Regions from separate parts of the Ensifer sp. ENS10 genome, predicted to be linked through region 1. Evidence: riboswitches for the same ligand, from Rfam matches in the RefSeq annotation. Region 1 holds a riboswitch; each other region holds the start of a gene.
The links. Region 1 has a riboswitch for cobalamin ahead of cobU (bifunctional adenosylcobinamide kinase/adenosylcobinamide-phosphate guanylyltransferase). Riboswitches for the same ligand answer to the same signal wherever they lie in the genome.
Positions count from the first base shown of each region.

Region 2: linked by a shared signal. The riboswitch ahead of nrdH (glutaredoxin-like protein NrdH) and the one ahead of cobU (bifunctional adenosylcobinamide kinase/adenosylcobinamide-phosphate guanylyltransferase) in region 1 are both predicted to bind cobalamin.
Region 3: linked by a shared signal. The riboswitch ahead of IB265_RS04035 (aromatic ring-hydroxylating dioxygenase subunit alpha) and the one ahead of cobU (bifunctional adenosylcobinamide kinase/adenosylcobinamide-phosphate guanylyltransferase) in region 1 are both predicted to bind cobalamin.

Region 1 is NZ_JACVAS010000002.1:360,838-365,693, reverse strand. It holds gene IB265_RS08660 (adenylate/guanylate cyclase domain-containing protein) at 1-1,076, opposite strand, end outside; cobalamin riboswitch at 1,320-1,777, shown strand; gene cobU (bifunctional adenosylcobinamide kinase/adenosylcobinamide-phosphate guanylyltransferase) at 1,905-2,429, shown strand; gene cobW (cobalamin biosynthesis protein CobW) at 2,433-3,497, shown strand; gene cobN (cobaltochelatase subunit CobN) at 3,599-4,856, shown strand, end outside.
Region 2 is NZ_JACVAS010000004.1:224,490-229,345, reverse strand. It holds gene nrdE (class 1b ribonucleoside-diphosphate reductase subunit alpha) at 1-718, opposite strand, end outside; gene nrdI (class Ib ribonucleoside-diphosphate reductase assembly flavoprotein NrdI) at 688-1,104, opposite strand; gene nrdH (glutaredoxin-like protein NrdH) at 1,117-1,338, opposite strand; cobalamin riboswitch at 1,736-1,961, opposite strand; gene IB265_RS16850 (LysR substrate-binding domain-containing protein) at 2,693-3,637, shown strand; gene IB265_RS16845 (aspartate/glutamate racemase family protein) at 3,595-4,332, opposite strand; gene IB265_RS16840 (ABC transporter permease) at 4,338-4,856, opposite strand, start outside.
Region 3 is NZ_JACVAS010000001.1:836,690-841,545, reverse strand. It holds gene IB265_RS04040 (hybrid-cluster NAD(P)-dependent oxidoreductase) at 1-432, opposite strand, end outside; gene IB265_RS04035 (aromatic ring-hydroxylating dioxygenase subunit alpha) at 434-1,678, opposite strand; cobalamin riboswitch at 1,782-1,991, opposite strand; gene IB265_RS04030 (DUF6656 family protein) at 2,305-2,904, shown strand; gene IB265_RS04025 (L-threonylcarbamoyladenylate synthase) at 2,984-3,958, shown strand; gene IB265_RS04020 (FAD-binding oxidoreductase) at 4,103-4,856, shown strand, end outside.

The sequences.
Region 1 (4,856 bases):
TGCTGGTCAGGGTCCAGCCGCAACGCAAGCGCTTCGGCAATGCCGCGCATCACTTCGTCCTGCAGCGCAAAGGCATCGGTGAGCGATCCGTCGAACTTTCCGGCCCAGACGTGTCCGCCATCAAGGGAATCTATGAGCTGCGCATTGATGCGAAGCTGCTCTCCGGCACGCTGGACGCTGCCTTCAAGCACATATCGGACACCGAGCTCTTCCGACACCTGCCTGGCTGTCACCGATCTCCCCTTGTAGGTGAAGGTCGAGTTGCGCGCGATGACGAACAGGCCGGAGATCTGGGCCAGTTCGGTGACAAGGCCGTCGGTCATGCCATTGGCGAAGAATTCCTGCTTGGGGTCATCGCTGACATTGGCAAAGGGAAGCACGGCGATCGAGGGCTTGTCTGCCTGGCTGAAGTCCACGGCCTGAGCCGGACGGATGTCGGCAGGCGGCTGCCACGGGCGCCACCAGGCGGCACTGACGGCGGCTGCGAATGCCAGGGCAGATGCCGCGGCCAGCGCGGCCCAGCGTCTCCCGCGGTGCGCTTTGGCCTTCGGCTTGCGGGCGTGGGCTTCGTCCAGCCAGAGACGGTAGGTCCGAACCGGTTTTTCGACGTGTTTCAGACGCTGCTCGCCGAGAAAGACGAAACCGACATCGAGGTGCTTCTCGACCTGGTCGTAGGCGGTGCCCGAGATGACGATGCCGCCCGGTTCGGCCAGGCCCTGCAGGCGCTCGGCGATGATGACGCCATCGCCGTGGATGTCGTCGCCCTCGACGATCACGTCGCCAAGATTGATGCCGATGCGGAATTGCAGCCGCCCCGCGTCCACACCGCGACTATCAGATTTGGCGCGCTGCACCTCGACCGCACATCGGACTGCCTCGACGACGCTGTGGAACTCGACCAGCAGGCCGTCGCCCATGGTCTTGATCAGCCGGCCGCGATGCGTCTCGATGCTTTGTTCGAATAGTTCGTGCAGGTCGGCCTGAAAGCGGGCGCAGGTACCCTCCTCGTCGGCCTGGGTAAGCAGCCCATAGCCGCAAACGTCGGCAATCATCACGGCGGCGAGCCTGCGTTCCATGTGCCTACCGGATAAACGAAGCCCCTCGGGTCGGTTGCGGGATGGTTCAGCGACCTTTGCACGTCCATAGGACGCGCGGCGCTGCAGTTTAACGCAACATCTGTAATTGCTAAAATATGTTCGTTCGCGATCTGCCATTCGCCTCATGTCCGGTGCGGCTTCGCGCTCGACAAATCGTCGCGCGACGCAAGTCGGCCGGGGAGGTGTCGCAAGCGTCGATTGACTTTGCGGCGCCCGCTTCCTAATCATCGGATGTTGGATGGTTCCCCCTTGTCGTGGCGATTGGGGGGAATAATTGGGAATGTGACGGATGGACCCAAACCGGGCATCCTTATCGCAGCCGACCCCGCGACTGTAGAACGGTCAGGGTTCGCCATCGGGCTCAAATTCAGAGCTGCCAGCCGGTTGCATGGGGCAATCGAGGCAGTGCGGAATCGAGCCGGAAAAGCCACTGGCGTGGCATCGTGATCAGCCGGGTTGGACGCCTCTTCTTCTACGAATCGTCCGCCTTTCATGATGTCGCCCACAGCACCCATGCGTCGGAGACGACGCGCAAAGGTTCGCTGTGGCACTGGAAAGCGCCGGGAAGGTGAGGCGGGCCGCTCGGGTCCTGACATCGGAACCTCGTCCATTCGGGGCGAGGCGATGTGGGGCCCGTGACGCCGTGAGCCAGGAGACCTGCCACCCGACATGGGCATTCCGCCCGAGGAGACGTGTCGTCTCCAACGCCATCACGGAGGTTGTTTTGGCTCTCAGATACTTTCCCGAACGCGCCGCCGGCGCGTCGCACGGCTGTTGCCATCTGCCGCTGACCTTGGCGCGGTCACGATGAGCAATCCCAGCGCCGGACCGGTCCTGGTCCTCGGCGGCGCCCGTTCCGGCAAGTCCAGCTTTTCCGAGAAGCTCGTCGGAACGTCCGGCCTTACCAAACATTATGTCGCCACCGGCCGCGCCTGGGACGACGAAATGCGCGCGCGCATCGACCATCACAGGACGCGCCGCGGCGAAGGCTGGACGACGCATGAGGAGCCTGTTGATCTCGTCGGCATTCTGCGGCGCATCGACGACCCCACCCATGTCGTTTTGATCGACTGCCTGACGCTGTGGGTCACCAATCTCATGCTTGAGGAGCGCGACATCGAGGCGGAGTTCGCAGCGCTTGCCGCCTTCCTGCCGCAGGCGCGGGCGCGCCTCGTCTTTGTTTCCAACGAGGTCGGCCTCGGCATTGTGCCCGAGAACCGCATGGCCCGCGAGTTTCGCGACCATGCTGGCCGGCTTCACCAGATCGTTGCGGAGAAATCCGCTGAAGTTTACTTTGTCGCGGCCGGTTTGCCGCTGAAAATGAAGGGTTGAATAATGACCACTGCGAGAACCAGCCACGGCAAGATCCCGGCGACCGTCATCACCGGCTTCCTCGGCGCCGGCAAGACGACGATGATCCGCAACCTCTTACAGAACGCCGACGGCAAGCGCATCGCGCTGATCATCAACGAGTTCGGCGATCTCGGCGTCGATGGTGATGTGCTGAAGGGCTGCGGCGCGGAGGCCTGCAGCGAGGACGACATCATCGAACTTACCAATGGCTGCATCTGCTGCACCGTTGCCGATGATTTCATCCCGACCATGACCAAGTTGCTCGAACGCGAAAACCGCCCGGACCATATCATCATCGAGACCTCGGGCCTGGCGCTGCCGCAGCCGCTGATCGCCGCCTTCAACTGGCCGGACATCCGCAGCGAAGTCACCGTCGATGGCGTCGTCACCGTGGTCGACAGCGCTGCTGTTGCCGCCGGCCGCTTTGCCGACGACCATGACAAGGTCGATGCGCTGCGCGTCGAGGACGACAATCTCGACCATGAAAGCCCGATCGAGGAACTGTTCGAGGATCAGCTGACCGCTGCCGACCTCATCGTGCTCAACAAGACCGATCTGATCGACGCGTCCGGCCTCAAGGCCGTGCGCGACGAGGTTTCCTCGCGCACCAGCCGCAAGCCGACCATGATCGAGGCAAAGAACGGCGAAGTGGCCGCCGCCATCCTGCTCGGCCTCGGCGTCGGCACCGAAAGCGATATCGCCAACCGCAAGTCGCACCACGAGATGGAGCATGAAACGGGCGAGGAGCACGACCATGACGAGTTCGACAGCTTCGTCGTCGAGCTCGGCGCCATCGCCGATCCGGCCGCCTTCATCGATCGCCTCAAGGGCGTCATCGCCGAGCACGACGTGCTGCGCCTCAAGGGTTTTGCCGATGTGCCCGGCAAGCCGATGCGCCTGCTGATCCAGGCCGTCGGTGCCCGCATCGACCAGTATTACGACCGGGCCTGGGCGGCCGGCGAAAAGCGCGGTACGCGCCTCGTCGTCATCGGCCTGCACGACATGGACGAGGCGGCGGTGCGCGCTGCGATTGCTGCGCTCGTCTGATCGTTCATTGAATGAAATGATCTAACGCATTGAAATAACGCAATTCCGGACGGAAGCCGCTTCACGCGTTTCCGTTCGGAATTGCCCGAACGGACAAGATCATGCATCTGCTTCTCGCCCAGAAAGGAACGATCGCCGACGGCAACGAGGCGATCGACCTTGGGCAAACGCCGGCCGATATCCTCTTCCTGTCGGCCGCCGACACCGAGCTTTCCTCGATCGCTGCGGCCCACGGCCGGCGCGACGGAGGCCTGAGTCTGCGCATTGCCAGCCTGATGAGCCTGATGCACCCGATGTCGGTCGACACCTATGTCGAGCGCACGGCACGTCATGCGAAGCTGATCGTCGTCCGGCCGCTCGGTGGCGCCAGCTATTTCCGCTATCTGCTCGAAGCCTTGCATGCGGCGGCCGTCACTCACCGTTTCCAGATCGCGGTGCTGCCGGGCGACGACAAGCCGGACCCGGGCCTTGAACCGTTTTCTACGGTTGAGGCCGATGACCGCCAGCGGCTCTGGGCCTATTTCAACGAGGGCGGCGCCGACAATGCCGGCCTGTTCCTCGACTATGCCGAGGCGCTGGTTTCAGGCGCCGAGAAACCGCAGCCGGCCAAGCCTTTGCTGAAAGCCGGCATCTGGTGGCCGGGGCGGGGCGTGATCGGGGTTTCGGATTGGTTGAGTGTTGTGGGGGCTGGAGCCCCCGCATGCGCAAATCCCACCATCGCCATCTGCTTCTACCGCGCGCTGGTCCAGAGTGGCGAGACACGGCCGGTGGAGGCGCTGATCGATGCGCTGGCGGCGCAAGGGGTTCGGGTACTGCCGGTGTTCGTGTCGAGCCTCAAGGATGCCGTGTCCGTCGGCACGCTGCAGGCGATTTTTTCCGAGGCCGCACCCGATGTGGTGATGAACGCCACCGGTTTTGCCGTTTCCTCGCCCGGTGCCGACCGGCAGCCGACGGTACTGGAATCAACCGGCGCGCCGGTGCTGCAGGTGATCTTCTCCGGCTCGTCGCGGGCGCAATGGGAGACATCGCCGCAAGGGCTGATGGCGCGCGATCTGGCGATGAACGTTGCGCTGCCGGAGGTCGACGGCCGCATTCTCGCGCGCGCCGTCTCGTTCAAGGCGGCGTCGATCTACGATGCGAAAGTCGAGGCTAACATTGTCGGCCATGAGCCGCTTGAAGACCGGGTGTGTTTTTCCGCAAGCCTCGCCGTCAACTGGGCGAAGCTGCGTCGCACGAAGCCCGCCGAGCGGCGGATCGCCATCGTCATGGCCAACTATCCGAACCGCGACGGCCGCCTCGGCAATGGCGTCGGACTCGACACGCCGGCCGGCACCGTCGAGGTGCTCGGCGCCATGGCGC
Region 2 (4,856 bases), on a different contig from region 1:
GTTTCATGACAGGGATGATGCCGGAGGACTGGTTCTCGATCTGCTTGATCGGCGCGCCCATCTCTCTGATGTTGGTGAGCGACAGCGCCACGCCACCGCCGCGCTTGGAGAGCTGCAATGCGGAATTGATCGCGCGGCCGATGCTCTCCATGTTGTCCTCGACCCGCAGCAGGAAGCAGGAGACGAGCTCGCCGCGTTGCTTTTTACCGGCATTGAGGAAGGTCGGCGTCGCCGGCTGGAAACGCCCGGAAATGATCTCATCGACGAGATCGCGGGCAAGTCCCTCGTTGCCGCGCGCCAGTGTCATGGCCACCATGCAGACGCGATCCTCGTAGCGCTCCAGGTAGCGCTTTCCGTCAAAGGTCTTCAGCGTATAGGACGTGTAGTATTTGAACGCGCCGAGGAAGGTCGGGAAGCGGAACTTCTTCCCATAGGCGTGGTCGTAGAGATCGCGGACGAAGTTGAAGGAATACTGGTCGAGAACCTGCTGCTCGTAGTAGCCCTCGGTCACCAGATAATCGAGCTTCTCCCTGAGGTTATGGAAGAAGACCGTGTTCTGGTTGACGTGCTGGAGGAAGTATTGTTTCGCCGCCAGCCGGTCTTTGTCGAGCTGGATCCGTCCCTCTTCATCATAGAGGTTCAGCATTGCGTTCAGCGCATGATAGTCCAGCGCCGCTTCCGTCGCCTTCAGGGGGCGTTCGAGTGTTGAGACGTCCAAAATCGTTCCATCCCGTTTCTGACATTGGCGACGTCCTCCTCTGTTCCGAGAAGCTCGAACCGGTAGAGGTAGGGCACCTGGCACTTGGCCGCGATGACGTCGCCGGCGATCCCGTAGGTCGCGCCGAAATTGCTGTTGCCCGCAGCAATGACGCCGCGGATGTGAGAGCGGTTGCCCGCATCGTTGAGGAAGCGGATGACCTGTTTCGGCACCGCACCCCGGCCGTCATCGCCGCAATAGGTGGGCACGACCAACACGAAAGGCTCGGAAACCGTAAGTGAAGCCTTACTTTCTTTGAGCGGTATGCGCGCTGCGCGAAGGCCGAGCTTTTCGACGAAGCGATGGGTGTTTTCCGAGCGGCTGGAAAAATAGACGATCAGGCCCACCGCCCGTCTCCTCTAGGAAAGCGCGCTGATCTTGTCGGGGCGAAAACCCGCCCAGTGTTCGGGGCCGGCGACGACGACGGGAAGCTGCATGTAGCCGAGGCCCTTGACCGTTTCGAGCGCGTCTTGGTCGATGGAGATATCAATGACCTCGTAGTTGACGCCCTGGCGATCGAGCGCTCGGTAGGTCGCGGTGCATTGGACGCAGGCGGGCTTGCTGTAGACGGTAACGTTCATTTCTTCCTCGTTTGGTCGGCTGGATGAGAGCATGAGAAGGCGCACGGACACGCAGCCGCGATCCGGCGAAATGCAGGGCTGTCATGGCTGTGGCTCGCTCGGATCTGGACGCCCGGGCATGCCTCTTCGTCAGCTGCGCGGGAAACCGCGCCTCTTGATTGGCGAGCGATAGAATTTCAATGACGCGGACATGACTTCACCCCGAAGCTTTCGACAGGCTGCCGGGGAGATGTCGAGACGATCAGGCAGGCTCATCCTGCCGCACGACAGCGCCGTGCGTCCTATCAGACGCGCAAAGATCGCTGTAGCACTTCGATTTGCTGCATGTTTTTATCCTTAAATCGGCGACGATTTAAGGAAACATGCAGTAGACTCAACCCCTCCGGACACCCGCCCGTGGACGTTTGTTGCTCGAGGCAGGTCTCCTGGCTCACGGGTCTCAGCTTCCATCCCGACCTTCCCGAGGCCTCATGCCTCAGTGGTCCAATTCCGGACAGTCGCTCGCCGTCTACAGTTGCGGGGGCAGCTACGGCATAGCCTAGCGAAAACTCGCCGACGCACCGTATTCCCGTCTTAGCTCTCAATCCCTGCGAATCGAGAGAACCTCGAACACTAGATATAGTAGTTCATCGCAAATCTGCGTCAATAGGTTCGAGGTGCCCGAAGCCGGGGTGAGAAGGTGATTTCTTTCGCCGTGTGGATAACAAGGAGTAAACGGCGGGAGGCGGCGAAACCTGTGGGTGAAGAACTTCTCGGCTTTGAGCCCCGCGCTCGCTCCGTTGCGATCACTTGCGAAGGGGCTTCGGCACGCCGCTTTTAGAAACGCCACGCCGGATCTCTCCCGAATTCGGTCCGCGGGCTGGGAAGGTGGCAGATCACGATAACTGCGCTGTGTCTTGCCTCTGCGCTCCGTCAATCGCAGAGCGACATGCTTATGTCTTTGTTTTCTCCGGGCTGGGCTCGAGGCGAAGCCCTTGCCATTTGCGGCGCGTCGCCGCAATCCCGCTCCGGCGAGGGCGGTGACCTGCGCGGATCGTCGTCCTTCGGCCAATGCCAAGGATCGGCACCATCGCCGACGCGCGCCCGGATGGTCTCCTGATCTCGCGTCAGCCCGATATCCTTCAGCTGGAATTCGCTGAACGTATCGATGGCGATGATTGGGTTGAGTGCGTTTGCCGGCCCAGTTCAGGGCATGAAGGATCGTTGATCGCACTGCGCTAAGCATTGCTATCCTCTTTGTTTTTGCTGTTGTGTTCACGAAAAAAGTGAGGATTTTTGCTGCTTCGCGCAAAGCGATTTCTCGCATGCTGGCATAAAGAATGCTTATCTCAGGGCCATGAGCAAGATTCCTCCCATGAGTGCCGTGCGCGCCTTCGAAGCGGCCGCCAGACATCTGAGCTTCACCCGCGCCGCCGACGAGCTCGGCATGACGCAGGCGGCGGTCAGCTACCAGATCCGGCTGTTGGAGGAGCGCATCGGCACGCCGCTCTTCGTTCGTCTTCCGCGCGAGGTTCGGCTGACGGCGGCCGGGCGGCAGCTGGCGCCGAAGGTGACGGAAGCGATCGACCTTCTCGGGGCGGCCTTCTCGGAGATTGCCGACAAGACCGAACACCACCTGCACATTTCCGTGCTGCCGACCGTCGTGTCGAGCTGGCTCGGCCAGCGGCTCGCCTCGTTCCAGACGGCCCATCCGAACATCAGCATCCGGGTGCACATGTCGACCGAGCTGATCGACTTCAAGCGTGACGCCATCGATCTCGTGGTGCGCAGCGGCAACGGCGACTGGCCCGGCAACGACGTGTTCCCGCTTTTCCCTATCGATTACATGCCGGTCTGCACGCCGTCTTTCATGGAGAAGCACCAGCTCAGGCATCCCTCGGACGTCCTGCGTGTACGGCGCTTCGGCAACGCCAGCTGGTGGCGGCGATGGATGATCGAAACCGGGGTGGAGCCACCGGCGAGCAACGGTACCGAACTGATCTTCGACGTCCAGGCGATGGACGTCACGACGACTTTGAACGACCATGGCATCGCGATTGCCGTTTCAACCTTCCTGATGGACGAACTGAAGAGCGGCAGGCTCATCCGGCCCTTCGACCATGTGGTAAGAGATGGTCGCGCCTATTGGCTGGTCTATCCGCAGAGCAGCAGGCGGCAGAAAAAGATCCAGGCTTTTCGCGATTGGATTATTGCCGAGGCCGACGCATCGAATGCGCTGCTGGCGACAGTCGTGGGCGATTCCAGGTCGGCATCACCTCAAGCCGGGGTTGGAGCGAGCGCGCTCATGAAACCTGAATAGGGCTTGCTGAGCGGCGACGCATAGGCCCCGCGCTTGCTGGTCATAAGTCCCTGTGACACGAGTGCTTCCGCCTGCTTGACCGCGGCCGAAACGCCGTCGATGACAGGGACGTCATAGTCCGCTTGGAGCGCCCGGGCGAGATCGGCCATGCCGGCGCAGCCGAGCACGATCGCTTCTGCGCCATCCTGATTGAGCGCCAGCTCGATCTCGCGCCGGAGTTTGGCGAGCGCGTCTGATGCCTTGTCCTCCAGTTCGAGCACCGGGATGTTGGCGGCGCGGACCCTTGCCCGGTCGCCCATGCCGTAATGCCGGACGAGATTCTCGATCAGCACCCGTGACCGTTCGAGCGTGGTGACCACGGTGAAACGTTGCGCCAGCATGGCAGCGGTCGCGACGGCGGATTCGCAGAGCCCCACCACCGGTATGCGGGCGAGCGCACGGGCCGCCTCGAGGCCGGTGTCGTCGAAGCAGGCGATGACCGCGGCATCGGCGCCTGCGGCCTCGCCGTCGCGGATTTCGGCGAGCAGGCCCGGCAGGGCGACGGCGCCGTCATAATGCCCCTCGATCGAGGCCGGTCCCGATCTGGAGGTGCGCGCGAGAATTTCCGTGGCAGGGTTGGCGACAGTCCGAGCGGCCGCGGCTGCCTTGGCCGTCATCGACGCGGTGGTGTTGGGATTGATGATCAGGATGCGCATCTAGCCTAGCTCAGCTTTGCCTGGCGGCGTCGCAAGGTCAGAATGACTGCGAGCGCGACGAGGATGATGGTGAAGGAGAAGAGGGTGGTGACCGTGCCGAGCGCATAGAGCACCGGCGTCGTCACATTCGTAGTCATGCCGTAGATCTCGAGTGGCAGAGTGTTGTAGCTGCCCGAAGTCATCAGCGTGCGGGCGAATTCGTCGTAGGAGAGCGTGAAGCCGAAGAGGCCGACGCCGATCAGGCTTGGCGCGATCATCGGCAGGAGAACGTGCTGGAAAGTCTGCCAGGACGTCGCCCCGAGATCGCGCGCCGCTTCTTCGTAGGCCGGTGAGAACCGGTTGAAGACCGCAAACATGATGAGCACGCCGAAAGGCAGTGTCCAGGTGAGATGCGCGCCGAAGCCGGAGGAGTACCAGGCGGGCTTCAGGCCGAACTGCTGGAAGACGACGCCGATGCCGAGCGAGATGATGATCGACGGCACGACGAGACTTGCGACGGTGAGATAGAAGAGCGCGGTTGCGCC
Region 3 (4,856 bases), on a different contig from region 1:
CGTCATCGACATCATCGGGGTGATGCCGGATCCGGCGGAGATAAACAGGTACTTTTCGCCGGGATGACGGACGAAGCTGAAATCTCCGAGCGGTCCAAAAGCCCGGAGCTTCATGCCCGGCTTCAGGTGATCGAACATCCAGCGGGTGCCGACGCTGTCGGCCTGCGCCTTCACCGTGACGGCAATTGACAGCGGTCGCGATGGCGTCGACGACAGGGTGTAGGTGCGCATGACCGGTTCGTCGGCGACCGGCAATTCGAGGGTGACGAACTGGCCGGGCAGATAACGAAACCAGGCGGGCTTCTCCGCACGGAAGGTGAAGGTCATGACATCGGCGGTTTCGACAACCGCCGATGTGCATTCGAGCATCTGCTGCCGGTCGATCCAGACATGCAGTTCGTCGAAATGATGGAAGGAGGACGCCATCTGCATGTCAGGCGACCTTTGAGAGCGGAGCCGCATCGCCCTGCAGGCGCTGCTCCATGAACTTGCAGTACCATTCGACGAACTGCATCACGCCACCCTCGTGCTCCGGCGAATACGGACCGGGCTCATAGGCCGGCGAGCGGATGCCGAAGGCATTTTCCTCGACGATCTGGCGATCCTGGTCGTTGGTCTCGGTCCAGACATGAGTCAGATCCTCGAGCGTGTAGTCGACACCTTCGACCGCGTCCTTGTGGACCAGCCACTTCGTTGTCACCTGCGTGAGTTCCGGCCCCAGCGGCAACACGCGGAAGGTGATGGCGTGATCCGAAAGCACGTGGTTCCAGGTCGTGGGGTAATGGAACATCAGGAGCGTGCCGATCTGCTTCTGCCTGACATCGGCCGACAGCGCCCTTTTTACGGCGGGCGCACCCGACATGGTGTAGCTTTCGGCATTATCGACCAGCGGCATGCGCGCGGCGCGGAACTGGCCGGTCGGCGACATCCGGAACTCGCTCGGCAGGCCCTCGGCCTCGCACTTCGCCCAATGGGCGGCAATCACCGGATCGTCCTTGGCGCCCTGCACCCCGGTCGCGGTCGGCGCTTCCGGATAGGTCCGGCAGAGTTCGGGGTGATTGGCGGCGCAGTGGTAGCACTCGCGGTTGTTCTCCCAGACGAGCTTCCAGTTGCCCTTTTCGATGATGGTGCTTTCGAAGGCGACCTTGGTCTCTCCCAGCCGGTGCGGCGCGAGGTAGGGGAATGCCAGCTCGCGGAAGGCGGCGAAATCCGCCGGCGTCTCCGACAGGTTGATGAAGATGTAGCCGCCGACCGTTTCGCAATGGATCTGCTTCAGGCTGTGGGCTGCCTTGTCGAAGTCTTCGCCCATCTGGCGTGCGAAGAGCAGCGAGCCGTCGAGCTCGTAGGTCCATTGATGATAGGGACAGACGAGCTTTGCCGAAGAGCCCTTGTGCTGCGTGCAGACGCGGGAGCCGCGGTGGCGGCAGGAGTTGTGGAGCGCGCGGATCGTGCCCTGGCGATCGCGGGTGATGACGACCGGATAGTCGCCGACCTGGACGGTGAAATAGTTGCCGGCCCGCGGGATTTCGCAATCGTGGCCGATGAACAGCCAATCCCGATACCAGATGTTTTCCAGGTCCTGCCGGTAATAGTCGGGGTCGATGTAGAAGGCCCGATCGAGGCTGTAGCCGTCACGCCGGCCCTTCAGCTTGCGAAGCATATCGGTCTTGGTATCCATGTCCTGTCCTCATGCGCCATGTTTCGGAGAGGCAGGACAGGAACCCGCATGGGCGCACGCCCATGCGTTTTAGGCTCCGATCCGGCTGCCCGCCGCAACCCGTTACGGTTATGTCTGTCAAGGCTGGTTTCCGGGCTCAGGAGCCGTCCTTCGAAGGACCAGCCCGGCGCCTTCCCGGACGGAAAACCGTCCAGTGGCCTTTTGCCGAGGCTTTCGCTCCACCACCGTTGCGGGGGCAGCGCCGGGATTTGACCGGCTTCCCAATTCTCCGCCTTCCCCTTTGGAAGACGACACCTTGAGTAAGGATATGTAAGCGCGGAAGGCGCCTCGGCAGGCGCCGGATAGCGACATTCAATTCCAGAATGACGACACGATCGAAACCGCCTTTTGGAAACGGATGCGAGAATTTTTCACTTTATAAACATATAGATAGATCAAAAATTGGGCAGATGCCGTCTTTTGTGACTGACATGACGCAGACACAGGAAGGCTTCGCCCGTTTGCGACATTCCCATGAATGTGCAGGGGCATCTTCCGCGAACGAAAGGAAATCCTTCATTAACCATAAGCCACTAGGCTTGCCGGCGGACGAAGATGTCCGGCAGGCAGATGGCACACTGACGATCATGGCAAAGTTCAGATATTACGACGCTGCGGCCGAGAAGCCGCCGGCGGTCATGCCGAAGACGGCCGTTCACACCGAGTTTCTGCGCACCGGCAGGATCAACCGCCGGCAATGGCTGCCGAGCGAGCGACGGTATCTGAGCTACGAAGAAGTCGCGGACAGGACCGGCAAGAAGCTCGCGACCGCCGGTGACACGACGCACAAGCGGATCAACGGCTTTCATGCCTCGATCCAGTTTCCCAAGCTGATTTTTCACCGCACGCTCGTCGGCAAGCCGCATCTCGGCTATTGCCATGTGACGGCGGCGCGGACGGCGGTCACGCCTTCCAAGGACATCACCTGGTCGTTCTACTTCGCCAATTTCTTCAGCGACCTTGGTGATGAGACGCATTTCTTCGACCGTATCCAGAGCGGCTATTCCCGCATGTATTTCGCGGTCGCGATCGAGCCGAACGCCGAAGACGGACAGATGGTCATCAACCGCAACGTCCGCGACAACGGGCTCCTCTTCCGCACGGACGACCCCAAGGTTGCTCTCAAGAACGTGCTGATGCTGGGTGCCCGGGACTCCGCGCTGCGCCGCATTATCCGCAGTCTCTGAGGCAGCAACCGAACGCCCCCAAAAAAATCGTTCTGTTTTCCCGGCACGTCCGTTAAGGAAGCGTCGGAAAGGAAACGGCATGGCAGAGATCATCGACACAGGCAGGGAACCGGACCGGGCGATCGAACGCGCCTGCGCCGTTCTTGCCGAAGGCGAACCGGTCGCCATTCCCACCGAAACCGTCTATGGCCTTGCCGCCGACGCCACCAATCCCGATGCGATCAGCCGCATCTACGAGATGAAGGGCCGGCCGCGCTTCAATCCGCTGATCTCGCATGTCTCCGACATGGCGATGGCCGAGGCCCATGTGCGCTTCGACCCGATTTCCCGACGCCTGGCGGAAACCTTCTGGCCCGGACCCCTGACGCTGATCTTGCCGCAGCGGCCCGATAGCAGCGTGCATGCGCTGGCCTCGGCCGGCCTCGACACGCTTGGCATCCGCATGCCCGACGGCTTTTCGCGCCGGGTGATCGCCCGCTTCGGGCGGCCGCTCGCAGCGCCCAGCGCCAACACCTCGGGCAAGATCAGCCCGACCAGTGCGGTCCATGTCGATGCGGATCTCGGCGAAAAGCTGAAACTGATCCTCGACGCAGGCCCGGCCGAAATCGGCTTGGAGTCCACGATCATCAAGGTCGATGGCGACGAGATCCGGCTGCTCCGCCCCGGCGGCCTCGATGCCGCAGAAATCGAGCGCCTGCTCGATCGTCCGGTGATCCGACCGGAAACGGCGGGAGCAACGATCGAGGCGCCGGGCATGCTGGCCTCCCACTACGCGCCCGGCGCGGCCGTCAGGCTCGATGTTGCCGATGTGCGTGCGGGCGAGGCCTTGATCCGCTACGGCGGCGGCCGGATCGCCGGCGAGGAACAGGCGGCCATCGTTCTCGATCTCAGCCCGACCGGAAATCTTCACGAAGCGGCAGCCAATCTCTTCGACTACATGAAGCGGGCCGACGCCAGCGGCGCTGCGACGATCGCCTTCGGGCCGATCCCTTCGGAAGGATTGGGAGAAGCGATCATCGACCGGCTGCAGCGTGCGGCGGCGCCGCGAGGGTGAGATCGCGTGCGGCTTCTCCTCCGCACCCCGCCCTCACCGGACGGCCGCGATTGCGGTTATGATCGCAGCCGATAGGAACCGAGGATCGTGTCTTCAGATCGACCGATCCGATAGCGCGCTCAAGCGCAGTGCGAAGGCAGACTCATGACGACCCTTCCCTCTCCTGAACTCATCGCCTCCTTCGTCGAGATCGTCGGCAGCGCCAATGCGCTCACCGCCGAAGCGGACAAGGCGCGCTATCTCGTCGAATCCCGCGGGCTCTTTCGCGGCACGACGCCGATGGTGCTTCGCCCCGGTTCGGTCGACGAAGTCTCTCGCATCATGAAACTCGCCAGCGCGACCCGCACCGCGATCGTACCGCAGGGCGGCAACACCGGCCACGTGGCCGGACAGATCCCGCGGGAAGGCAAAGCGGACATCGTGCTTTCGCTCGAACGGCTGAACCGGATTCGCGACGTGGATCCGGTCGGCAACGTGATCGTCGCGGACGCCGGATGCATTCTCGCCGACATCCAGAAGGCGGCGGACGATCACAATCGCCTGTTCCCGCTGTCGCTCGGATCGGAAGGCTCCGCGCGTATCGGCGGCAATCTCTCCACCAATGCCGGCGGCACGGCGGTGCTCGCCTATGGCAACATGCGCCAGCTCTGCCTCGGCCTCGAGGTCGTGTTGCCAACCGGCGAAATTTGGGACGGGCTGCGCCGGCTGAAGAAGGACAATACCGGCTACGACCTGCGCGACCTCTTCATCGGCGCCGAGGGCACGCTCGGCGTCATCACCGGCGCGGTGCTCAAGCTATTCCCGAAACCGCTTGGACATCAGGTAGCCTTCGCCGGTGTCGGCAGTGTGGAGCATGCGCTCGCTCTCTTCGAAAAGGCCGCCAGCCTTTGCGGGCCGG